4 regions of the Abyssicoccus albus genome follow, and region 1 is predicted to be linked to each of the others. Evidence: riboswitches for the same ligand, from Rfam matches in the RefSeq annotation. Region 1 holds a riboswitch; each other region holds the start of a gene.

Region 1 (3,220 bases):
TTAAAGTATTAACTAGTCGAAGCGAGATATGATTTTTATTTAACACAAATAAGTCAATTTATCTCGTATGTATAAAAGTATTAAGCAAGTTTTAGAAACACGAAGCATATAATTAACGAATATTAAATATAGGATTATTATTAGGAGGATTTTTATTATGAAGAAACAAGCATTAACATTAGGTACAGCAGCATTACTTTCAACAGGAATTACAGCAAGTGTAAACGCGGATACTCAACATACAGTTCAAAAAGGTGATACTTTATCAGAACTTGCATTAAACTACAACACAACAGTTGATGCATTAAAATCATTAAATAACTTATCAAGTGAGTTAATTTTAGTAGATCAAAAATTAGTAGTAGATAAAGAAGACTCTGAAGCTGTTAAATACCATGATATTCAAAAAGGTGATACTTTATTCTTAATTGGTAAACAATACGGTAAAACTGTTCAACAATTAAAAGCATTGAATGATTTAGAATCAGACTTAATTATTGCAGGTGAGAAATTAATCGTTGATAAAAAAGAATCAGCGAATAGTGTTGTTCAAAAACCAGTACAACAAAAAGTACATCAACCAGCAGCACCTCAAGTTGCAAAACCAGCAGCTCAAAAAGAAATCAAAGCTGAAAAAGTAGAAGAAAAACAAGAAATCAAGCAACAAGCACAAAACAATGCACAAGCAGCAGAAAAAGCTGAGCAACAAAAGCAACAAGCTGAACGTGTAGCAGCTCAAAAAGCGGCAGAACAAAAAGCGGCAGAACAAAAAGCGGCAGAACAAAAAGCGGCAGAACAAAAAGCGACGGCTGAGCGTCAAGCACAAGCAGAGGCTCGTCAAGCACAACAAGAAAAAATTGCAGCGCAAAAAGCTGCGGAACAAAAAGCAGCAGAAAAACGTGCTCAAGCACAAAAAGCACAACAACAACGTGCTAAAGCACAACAAGTATCTAACGGACGTACAATCCGTGTATCAGCAACACACTATACTGCAGGATGTGCTGGATGTTCAGGAATTACTGCAACAGGCATTGACGTACGTAACTCAATCTATGCAGGTGGTAAGCGTGTCATTGCAGTAGATCCACGTGTCATTCCATTAGGTTCAACAGTTCAAGTGACTACACCATACGGTTCATTCACAGCGATCGCTGGTGATACTGGTGGAGCAATCAAAGGAAATATCATTGATATTTTAGTTGGATCAAAAGGTGAAGCTTACTCTAAAGGACGTACTTCTGCTACAGTAACAATCTTAAACTAATATAAAGTATTAAAAGGATATTATCATATGAAGAGATTTAAGCATAAAGCTTAAGTCTCTTTTTTACTCTATCTTTTATTTGACGAGTTGCGTGTCAAAAGCGTACAATAGAAATAAATAAATCCACTAGGGGTGCCGTGACGGCTGAGATGATGAGTGTCAATCCCTTATACTTGAACTAGATAATGCTAGCGTAAGGAAGTGGGCTTAAAGGTGATAGATTAAGCACCGATATACCCACATGCAAGGGCTGCATTGTGGGTTTTTTATATGTTCAATATATTGTTGCTAACAAATACATAGTTTTGTGAAATATAAATTTATATTATTAATTTTAAGGAGTGTATATGTATGTCACAATCATTAAGTGAGTCACTTAAATCATTAGCGAGTCCAATCATCAATCAAATTTATAATGATGACTTTATTCAATCAATGTTAGATGGATCAACACCTAAAGGAAGTATAGAACACTATTTACGTGCTGATCATCAATATTTGAATGAATTCGCTAAAATTTATGCATTATTGGTTCCGAAAGCACATACGAATGAAGAGATGAACTTCTTGTTATCTCAAATAGACTTTGTCATTAATGGTGAAGTGGATGCACATTATTTTTTATCAGAATATGTAGGCAAAAGCTATGAAGATATTATTAAAGGACACCACCATTGGTATCCGAGTGCAGATCATTATGTGAAACATATGTATTATCAAGTCAATATGAGAGAAGATATTGCTTACACGGTTGCTGCCATGTGTCCTTGCCCATATGTATATCAACAACTTGCATTAAAGATGAAAGAACACCATTCATTAGAAAGCAATCATCCGATGTTAAAGTGGATTGATTTCTATGTCGAAGGTATGGATGAACTGTTAGAGTATTTATTTAATTGGATTGACCAAAGTGCTGAGATGATGTCACAAGATGAAGTAGAAGATGTAAAGATGAATTTCCTACAAAGTTGTGAGCATGAACGTAAGTTCTTTAATATGAGTTATCAACAAGAAGATTGGATGTGGAATAACGATGAACAATAAATTAATGACAACTTTAAGTATTGCAGGAACAGATCCAACGGGTGGTGCAGGTGTATCGGTTGATATGAAAGTATTTCAATCAAGAGGTGTCTATGGGATGGGTGTAACAACGAGTGTCATCGCACAAAATACACTCGGTGTTCAACAAATACACCATTTACCATTAGATATTATAGAAGCACAATTGAACAGTGTCTTTGATGATATTACCCCTGACGCGATTAAGACAGGCATGATTGCAACGAAGGATATGATGGAAGTGGTACTACCTTATATTCAAAATGGTGATATTCCATATGTGTCAGATCCCGTTATGATTGCCAAAAGTGGAGATGCATTAATAGAAGAAGAAACAGTCAACATATTAGTCAATCAATTATTGCCGAATGCAACAGTTGTTACGCCGAACATTCCAGAAGCAGAACGAATTACAAACATGAAGATTGAGACACTTGATGATATTAAATTGTGTGGTAAACGGTTTATTGAAGAGATTGGTTGTGAAAGTGTCGTTGTAAAAGGTGGTCACTTACAAGGAGATGCAACAGACTACTTATTCATTAAAGGTCAAGAAATGATCGTATTAAATGGGGAGCGTTTTGATACAGAACATACACATGGGACAGGTTGTACATTCTCAAGCGTTATTACATCAGAGCTTGCGAAAGGACATAATATTGAAGATGCCGTACGTATTGCGAAAGCTTATATTGAAGCGGCGATCAAACATACACCAGAGTTAGGGCATGGAAGAGGCCCGGTGAATCATTTTGCGTATTCGTCGAATGACGAATAGATAAAACATAAATAAAAATATAGTAACAGGTGCAAATTAAATTGAATGAGTGATGAGGAATTAATAGTAAATGAATAAGGAATGATTCAATGAATTTAAATACATTAAGACAA
Region 2 (3,220 bases), 110 kb from region 1:
CCTTCGTATTCAGAGTAAATCGCAAATACTCTGAATACCAGACCATTTTTGCCCCTCTCGACCTCCGCATTCAGAGTAAATCGCAAATACTCTGAATACCAGATGATTTCCGCACTTCTCTACCTCCGTATTCAGAGTAACTCGCAAATACTCTGAATACAAAGCCATAAAAAAAGCATAAGTGTTAGCTTATGCTTTTATCGAGTCTTCAGTTTGTATAGTTTATATAAAATCGGTCGAATTGGCTTTTCAAAGTCTCCTATCATTTCATGAACCACTGGATTAAAGCCTTTCTTAAACTTCAATACACCATAGTCATCAGAGTCTTCAGAAAAATCACCTGACACACCGTAAAAATTATATCTCTTTAACCCTAATTCCTTCGCGTATTGAATCATTTCCCACATCATATTGTAAGGTGCCATGAATTGTTTGTACTTGGGATTAGATCCACTCGACAAGTAATACAGTTCATGCGCGTTGTGAATGAACATAGCACTTGCAAGGTTTAATACTTCACCGTCTGATGCTTTTAAAGTTTCAGTGTCTTCGATTTTCTTTCGAATCTTACCTACTCTCATCTCAAGTTCAGCTGTTTTATTCTTCAACTTTTTATGATTTGGTTTCTCTTCTAACGCTTGCTTAGATTGATTATACTCACCTTCAACATCAGCCAATTCCTCTTGTAATTCATTTAAGTAATCCGATAAATTAATATAGCTCATTACGATACGACATTGATCACCGTACGTATTCGCCTGTCGCTTAAAGTAATCAATACTTGCATAATCGAATCCGTGCTTATCCGCAGCCATTTCAAACAGTTCAAAGAATTGATCAAACTCATCAAGAGATAAGTCTCTCATCTGAACACCCATTTTATACGTCTGTTTAATACTCCGTCGCGTATTGTAATCCATATCTTGCAAGATATCATCTAATGATTTATCTTGAATGTCCAAAACAGATAACCATCTCGCTTGATACTTCATTGAATATCCAACATGGAATCCTTGGTGATGATAGCCTAATGACTTCATTTGTTGAAGAAATTGATTAGTATTTTTAGATTCCAGTATATTCCCATCATGATCTCTTACCTGATGTACAATATAAGGATCTGATAATACATAAACTGCTTTTTTCTCTTTAGCAAATGCCGTCAACCCATCATAAAAGCACTGCACCACTGATTCATCTTGATAATCCATTACCGGACCACGTTGCAAATAAAAAAACTTAAAAAATCTCATAATGTGAGCACTATTTATCAAGCTCGCAGCAATAACCTCACCGTCTTTTTTTACCCCGACAAGATATACTTCCATATCGTGATTCACTCTATACATATAATGACGACCCATCTGTGTATAATGACTCAGATGATTATTTACAAATCCATCATATTCTTTAACCGTTAACTCACAAAACTTCAAATATATCCCCACTTCATGACTAAAATTTTTATTACGTCTCATTATACATGTAAACAAAATAACTGTACATGAATACTAATAAAATGACTTGTCTTGACATACTATACAATTATTTGTATATTGAAACTAACTTAAGAAATACACTAGGGGTATTTAATGTATAAATCGAGATGAGGTAGTCCTCAAACCCTTTGAACCTGATCTAGTTCAGACTAGCGTAGGAAAGTGTACATCACTAGGCATCCGTCTATACATATTTACAATGCTGATTGTTGTGCATCTTTCTATCGTGAAAGGTGTATTTTTTATGGAATAAAACATAGAGGAGTCAGAACATATGAAAACAGTATTAGTCACAGGCGGTGCAAGAGGATTAGGGAAAGAAATCGTGACAGCCATGCATGACAAAGGATTCAACGTAGTCATTAATTACAACAAAAGTAAGGCAGCTGCAGAAGAACTTGTGCAACAGTTCGGTGAAGACAAAGCATTAGCTTATCAAGCAGACGTAACAAATCGTGAAGCAGTGGATGAAATGGTCAAAGCCGCTGTCGATCAATTCGGTTCAATTGACGTTGTGGTCAATAACGCACTCATTGGGTTCAAATTCGATCCTTCGACTCAGAAGTCATTCAAAGACTTATCATGGGAAGATTATGCACAACAAATCGACGGAACGATGAAAGCAGCATTCAATGTGAGTCAAAGCGTAATCAATCAATTCATCGAACAACAAGACGGTGCAATCATTAGTATCGGGACGAATCTATTCCAAAACCCAGTCGTACCTTACCACGAATATACATCAGCTAAAGCTGGTTTGTTAGGAATGATGCGTAATATTGCCAGTGAACTCGGACAACACGGCATCCGTGCTAACATGGTATCCGGCGGATTGTTGAAAACAACGGATGCTTCAAGTGTGACAACACCAGAAGTATTCGAACTCATCGCAAACTCTACACCACTTCGTAAAGTGACAACACCAACAGACGTTGCGAATATGGTCGCGTACTTAGCATCAGACGAAGCGAAAGGCGTTACAGGACAAAACATTACAGTAGACGGTGGATTGACGATGAATTAGGAGGTTTTTATGAAGAAACAAATGCATGTTGGCATATTGATTTACGGTGTTGGGCATCATCTAGCCGCTTGGAAAATGCCTGATTCACAGATCGAAAGACTAGGAGACATATCATACTACCAACAATTAGCTAAGACATGTGAACGAGGAAAATTCGATACAATTTTCTTTGCGGATAACCAAGCACTCAACGCAACACACGATCAAGTAATGCCTGCAATGTGGTTAGACCCTATTGTGAATTTGAGTGCCATTTCACAAGTGACAGAACACATTGGATTAGTCAGTACGATATCAGGGACATTTATGAATCCATACTTATCAGCTAGACAAATGCTTTCACTACAACATATCTCAAAAGGCAGAGCCGGATGGAATCTTGTCACTTCAATGACTGATGAAGAAGCGATGAACCATAGTATGAACAATCTTCCAAACCATGCTGACAGATATAAGAAAGCTAGAGAGTTTGGTCAATTGATGAATCAATTATTTACATCATGGTCTGAAGATGATTTCATTTGTGATAAACAAAATGAACAAATAATTGATCATAAAAACATTCGACCAATAAATCATGAAGGTGAGCATTTCAACGTCAGAGGACCACTTTCAACACCGAATTCAAAATACGGCAAACCTGTTGCGATGCAAGCCGGAGCATCTGATCAAGGATTAAAGCTTGCTGCTGAACAAG
Region 3 (3,220 bases), 240 kb from region 1:
AAGATTCAAAAATATCCTTTTACCATTACTCACTTCAGGTATGATTGGTGGATTACTATTAATGATGTTTACAGCTTTAACTGAGTTAACATTGAGTGCTCTTTTATGGGCAAGTGGTAGTGAGACGATAGGGGTCGTTATTTTTAGCTTTGAAAGTGCAGGTTATAAGCAATACTCTAGTGCATTTTCAGTCATTGTCATTATCTTGTTATGTCTTGGTGGGCTATTGTATCTATTATTACAATCTATGTTTAAGAGAAAGGATTTATCATAATGAAAACGGAATTAATCAATGTATCTAAACAATACGGTCAAACACAGGTGCTACATGATATCAATGTGACGATTGATCATGATGAATTTGTTGTGCTCATTGGCCCATCAGGATGTGGAAAGACAACATTATTAAAGTTAATTGCAGGCTTTGAACCGTTGAGTGATGGTGACATTATGATGGATGAACAAGTCGTTGCAAGTGTTCATAAGACGATACCACCGAATAAACGAAATCTATCGATGGTATTCCAACAATTCGCACTGTGGCCTCATATGAACGTAAGTAAGCATGTGGAATATCCTTTGAAAAATCATCAATTTACATCTAAATTGAATGATTCACAACGAAAGGAACGCATCGAACATTGCTTAAAGCTTGTAGGATTAAGTGACTTCCATAAAAGATATCCTCATGAATTGTCAGGTGGACAACAACAAAGGGTGTCCATTGCAAGAGCCATTGCTCCTAAGCCAGGCTTGCTTTTGATGGATGAGCCGCTAAGTAGTTTAGATGCACATTTAAAGAGAGACTTACGTTATCAAATAAAAGAAATATTTAATAAAGAAAGAACATCATTTTTATATGTGACACATGATCAGTCAGAAGCATTAAGTCTTGCAACGAAAGTGATTGTCATGAATGCGGGACGAATTGAACAAGTCGGAACACCTGAGGAAGTTTATAATCATCCAGTGAATTCATTTGTCGCAGAATTTGTTGGTGGACATAATTTAATCCATGGTGAATGGAATGATAATCATTTTGAAGTGAATGGAATGCACTGGCATAAGGAAGTGACGCAACACTTTAAAGAAGAAGGTATTATCCCTCTTAAGCCACATGAGTTATCGTTAAATGACAATCATGGAATTAAAGGAGAAGTTGTCAATATTTTATTCGAAGGTGGTTCCTATGAATATACGGTGGAAACTGATCAAGGAAGACTGAAAGTGATGACACACGATCATAGGTCCCAAATGAATGATATTATATATGTGAATATGAAATGATGAAATGTATGTTATAATGTACATAAATCAAATACAACCTATACACTAGGGGTGCACAATTGTGCTGAGAGGATATGTTCCGACCCTTTGAACCTGATTGATTAACACCAGCGTAGGGAAGTGGGTCTTCATACCTATACCTACGTGTATAGGTATTTTTTTATAGGAGGAGAAGTATATGTTTACTGAACGTATTTGGAAACGTGTTGAACCGATTTGGTCATCGTACTTAGAACATCCTTTCGTCAAAGGATTAGGTGACGGATCTTTAGATGAGGAGAAGTTTAAACATTGGCTGAAGCAAGATTATGTGTACTTAATTGAGTATGCCAAGTTAATGGCGATTGGGAGTAGTAAAGCGCGTGATTTGAAGACGATGGGGATGTTTAGTGAATTACTGCATGGCACTTTGTTTATGGAGATGGATTTACATCGAAAGTTTGCGCTTGAATTCGGAATTAGTGAAGAGACGTTAGAAGCAACAGATGCTGCGGCGGTGAATACAGCGTATACGAGTTATATGTTGAATCACGCTCAACGGGGTGGTCCTGAGCATGTCGTGGCGGCGTTGTTAGCGTGTGCGTGGAGTTATAATTATATCGGAAAATCTTTAGCGGAACAATCAGTGGAAGGGAATCGTTATGCTCAATGGATTGAGATGTATTCAGGCGATGATTTTACTGAATTGACGAATAGTGCCATTGAGTTAATGGATCAACTGACAGCAGGGAAACCTGAACGTGAACTCGCTGAACTTGAGGAGATCATTGTGAAGACGAGTTATTATGAATATATGTTCTGGGAGATGTGTGAAACGTTAGAAGAGTGGCCTGTTGCTAAAGGATGAAAAAAAGCCGAGGTTTATGACCTCGGCTTTTATAATGTATGGATTGTCCAATCTGTTGGATTCGTATATTCAAACCGTTTGAACCCACCTTCAGTCAGACTTTGATAAAATTCATAACGCGTTGGTTTGATCTGGACTACAGTTAAATCATCACGTGTTGAAGCATCTAGATAGTCATTGATTTGTTCGGGATATTCAAACGAAGCGATCCCTTGAATTCTCACTTGTCGACCCGTCACCGGCCAATAAAAATTCACAGCCACTTGATTGTGTTGACGAAGTTGATCAACCTTTCGACGCGCCGTTCGACTCTCGATAAAGAGAGATTCATTATGGATCGCTTTCAAAAGTACGATACGAGAATCGACGGTCCCGTCGTGTTGTGTTGATAAAACTAACGTATTCCCTTCGGTTTCTTTGTGGACCGCATCTGTTAACCACTGCTCGAAAAGGTCGAAAGGATTAGAAGGGTATTCATCAGGTAGTGTTGGGTATGAAGTTTGAGATAATCTTAATGACTTAAGTTGGTTGTTGATGAACATCGTGAGACTCCTTTTTATTTTATTATGACAGAAATCGGCACTGATTGAAATATGGTGCGCGCAAATTGGAAATATGCGCACCATAATGAAGGAATTGGTGATTTTCAAGGATATGGTGCGCGCAAATAGAAAATACGCGCACCATAATGAAGGAATTGGTGGTTTTCAAGTATATGGTGCGCGCAAACTGGAAATACGCGCACCATAATGATATTGAACATATTGTGAACAAGTCTATAAAACCATGATATCTTTTTTAATTATTTGAAAATAGGAGTACAATATAGATATATAATAAAAAGGAGTGATTTCAATGAAAAAATTAATCAAAGACCGTACTTCAGTTTTAAGTGACATGTTAGAGGGATTGAAACTAGCAAATAGTGATATTGAGATCATCGAAGACACAGTTGTTGTTCGTAAAGAGAAGAAGGCTAAAGGAGTTGCTTTAGTTTCAGGTGGTGGTAGTGGTCATGAACCTGCGCATGCAGGATATGTGGCTAAGGGAATGTTAGATGCTGCTGTGTGTGGTGAGATATTTACA
Region 4 (3,220 bases), on a different contig from region 1:
GCTGTTGCTACACTGAGTCGTCTTTTCTGTCCGACAGATAATTCATAAGGATGTAATGTCTTCACATGATCTAACTTTAATAACTTTAGCATATCTTCTGTCTGCTTTGTTGCTTGTTCTTTTTGACCATTGTATGTATTAATGTATAACTCTTCAAATACAGTATTCATTACAAATTGAAGTTCTGGATTTTGATAAACATAATAAATTGACTGAGCTGCCATTTTAATCGATTGCAATTGTTCGTCATCGTAATAAATATCTCCATCGTATGGAATTAATTGCATTAACATCTCAAAAAAAGTTGACTTTCCAGTACCATTATCTCCTTCTAATGTAATCCACTGACCTGAGTGAAATTCGAATCGATCACACTGCCATAACGTTTTATCTCCTCGTTTAGCGATAAGATCGTGACCATATAGTATTCCTTTCGTGTCAGTAGGGTTATGAGCTTTTTGTATTTTTTCAGGACGATTATTCCACGCACCTGGATACCATACACCAAATGATTCAAGCTGCTCCTCAAATTGAAGTAGAATTTGATTCGGTGTATTCGATGCAATCACTTCTCCATCATAATTCATTAATATGACACGATCGACATAATTCCAGACTTGTTCGACTTTATGTTCGACGATAATAACCGTCTTATCTTGCCATATATCTTGAATTACATCCCACAAATGATTCGTTGCATTTGGATCTAACATCGACGTTGGCTCATCTAAAAACCAAGTATTAGCTTGCTGTAATAAAGATGAAGCAATCGCAAGACGTTGCTTCATCCCTCCTGATAAATTTTCGACTGACTTATCTAACGACACATCAAGACGAACCGTTTGAAGTACATCTTCTATTTTTGATACCATTTGTTCTGTAGGTATACAGCGATTTTCTAATATAAATGCGAGTTCCTCTCCAACCGTTGGCATACAAAATTGACTATCTGGATTTTGAAATACAACCGATGCATAATCATCAATAACTAATTCATCTGCTTTATGCGCGATATCAATACTTCTAGGAATAATACCACTCATCACTTGTAATAATGTCGTCTTACCGGATCCACTCGGTCCAAGCATTAACACTTTTTCTCCTTGATGTACATCAATATTTAATCCATCAAATAATTTTTTCTCTACACCTGAAAACTTTAGTCTTAAATTTTTTATAGATATGACCATATTTACCACCTAATTATAATGCGTCGTAATCCTCTTTTTGACTCGGTCTTAATAATTTCGTCACGCCCGTTTTCTCTAAAGCTTTTACAATCACATATGCTAGACCACCTGCTAAAATCGCACCACTAATGATTCTGAATACTAACATTAAAATTACATTCCATAATTGAACTTCACTTAAATATCCGTAGTACCAATCAATTGGAAATGATGCAATGGCAGCCGCTACCCCGGCTAACATACTGACGAACAAAGTATGTCTATTATAGCGATATAACATAAATACAAGCTCACACGCTAATCCTTGTAAGAATGCATAAATCAAAGTAGGAATATGAAATTGACCCATCACGATTGTTTCACCTGCACCTGCTGCAAATTCAGCGAGTAAGGCAACACCAGGTTTTTTGATAAGTAAATAAGCAATAATTGCCGCAATAAACCACATACCATATGTTAATTGCTCAATTCTCAATCCCGTTGCTTCAGCAATGCCATAAAACCCCCACCATACTTTGTAAATAATTGCGAAGATGACCGCAATAAATACTGTAATTAAAATATCTGATAACTTTAAACCTTTCGACTCTGTACTCATTTGTACATCCTCCTTAAAAATAAAATAATATTTTAAACAAATAAAAAACACTCCCTATAGACATAGGAAGTGGACATATTGATGATCATATCGATACGTTAACATAATTGTCACTTCCCTACGCAAGCGTCTATTCTTGATCAGGTTCAAAGGGTCCGAATTCAACCGTCTCAGTATTATATAAATATAATACACCCCTAGTGCTTATTTAATTGTTATATTAATAATACTAAACTCAATAAATAAATCAATAGTAAATCATTAATTAACTCGACATTTTATCCATTTTTTTCATCATATTGATGGGTTAAATCAGTAATCCTTTGATGCGCCTCGGATTGATATATTTTAATTTGACTCATCGTACTTTTTGATCCCATATCTTGCATTTTAGAATGCATCTTATCGATTAATGATAAGCATTGTGACATTGTTCCTTCAATTGTCGTCTCTAATGGCCCAACACGATAATTTAATCCACTCTCATCAATGATGCGGATTGCCTCATCTACATATTCAATGACATCTTCATGATCATTAGGTTTCGGAATGATTTGTATACTCATCATTACATTCATAGTATTTACCTTTCCTCCTTTAAAACACATTAGTAATTAATGATATGATAATCGTTATTAATTATTGTGGTATAAATATTCAACATCATTAAATATACTCTTTCATCAAATCATCAAATGTAGCAGAATCTAACTGTAAATCTCTCTTTGCTAACGACTCATCCAAATAACCATCAATTTGTTCTGCATAACTTTTTGCTTCACTGTTGTGATAGATTAATCCTTTAACCAGTCCATCATGTTCTATGATTGCATTCATTGCTTTAGATTTATCTTTATAATCAAATGATTCGATATCATTAACATGTGTTAAATGTTCTTTAAACCAGTCATACGTATTCACTTTATTATATGTTACACATGGTGAAAATACATTAATAAATGAAAATCCTTTATGATTCATCCCTTGTTCGATAATACTTGTTAATTCTTTAATATCTGAAGATACAGATTGTGCAACAAATGTTGCACCTGATGATATCGCAAGTTGTAATGGAGAGATACTTGGCTCAATTGAACCTTTAGGCGTAGACTTTGTCACAAAACCGTGTGCACTACTTGGTGACGTTTGCCCTTTAGTTAAACCGTAAATTTGATTGTCCATTACGATATACGTAATATCAATATTTCTTTTCAATGCGTGGATTGTATGACCCATACCAATTGCGAATCCATCACCATCTCCTCCGCTTGCGACAACGGTCAAATCATTATTTGCCATTTTAACACCTTGAGCAAGTGGAAGAGCTCGTCCATGAATCGAATGGAATCCATATGAATTAATATAGCCACTTAGTCTTCCAGAACACCCTATTCCTGTAATGACTGCGAGTTCATGTGGTTCTAACCCAATA

The links. A riboswitch is a leader RNA that binds a small molecule or an ion and turns the genes downstream of it on or off. The one in region 1 is predicted to bind thiamine pyrophosphate.
Region 2: it holds a riboswitch for thiamine pyrophosphate, as region 1 does, so the genes downstream of both, EDD62_RS05810 (3-oxoacyl-ACP reductase) here and tenA (thiaminase II) in region 1, are expected to answer to the same signal.
Region 3: it holds a riboswitch for thiamine pyrophosphate, as region 1 does, so the genes downstream of both, tenA (thiaminase II) here and tenA (thiaminase II) in region 1, are expected to answer to the same signal.
Region 4: it holds a riboswitch for thiamine pyrophosphate, as region 1 does, so the genes downstream of both, EDD62_RS02610 (ECF transporter S component) here and tenA (thiaminase II) in region 1, are expected to answer to the same signal.

The regions. Positions count from the first base shown of each region.
Region 1 covers NZ_RKRK01000003.1:28,945-32,164, reverse strand. The annotation lists gene EDD62_RS05240 (3D domain-containing protein) at 158-1,264, shown strand; TPP riboswitch at 1,383-1,481, shown strand; gene tenA (thiaminase II) at 1,616-2,311, shown strand; gene thiD (bifunctional hydroxymethylpyrimidine kinase/phosphomethylpyrimidine kinase) at 2,301-3,107, shown strand; gene thiM (hydroxyethylthiazole kinase) at 3,197-3,220, shown strand, end outside.
Region 2 covers NZ_RKRK01000003.1:138,750-141,969, forward strand. The annotation lists gene EDD62_RS05805 (aminoacyltransferase) at 198-1,436, opposite strand; TPP riboswitch at 1,572-1,677, shown strand; gene EDD62_RS05810 (3-oxoacyl-ACP reductase) at 1,774-2,523, shown strand; gene EDD62_RS05815 (LLM class flavin-dependent oxidoreductase) at 2,533-3,220, shown strand, end outside.
Region 3 covers NZ_RKRK01000003.1:271,340-274,559, reverse strand. The annotation lists gene EDD62_RS06550 (ABC transporter permease) at 1-274, shown strand, start outside; gene EDD62_RS06545 (ABC transporter ATP-binding protein) at 274-1,287, shown strand; TPP riboswitch at 1,325-1,423, shown strand; gene tenA (thiaminase II) at 1,466-2,134, shown strand; gene EDD62_RS06535 (pyridoxamine 5'-phosphate oxidase family protein) at 2,164-2,676, opposite strand; gene dhaK (dihydroxyacetone kinase subunit DhaK) at 2,990-3,220, shown strand, end outside.
Region 4 covers NZ_RKRK01000002.1:542,793-546,012, reverse strand. The annotation lists gene EDD62_RS02615 (ABC transporter ATP-binding protein) at 1-1,190, opposite strand, end outside; gene EDD62_RS02610 (ECF transporter S component) at 1,204-1,788, opposite strand; TPP riboswitch at 1,887-1,997, opposite strand; gene EDD62_RS02605 (thiamine-binding protein) at 2,067-2,366, opposite strand; gene EDD62_RS02600 (2-oxoacid:ferredoxin oxidoreductase subunit beta) at 2,455-3,220, opposite strand, start outside.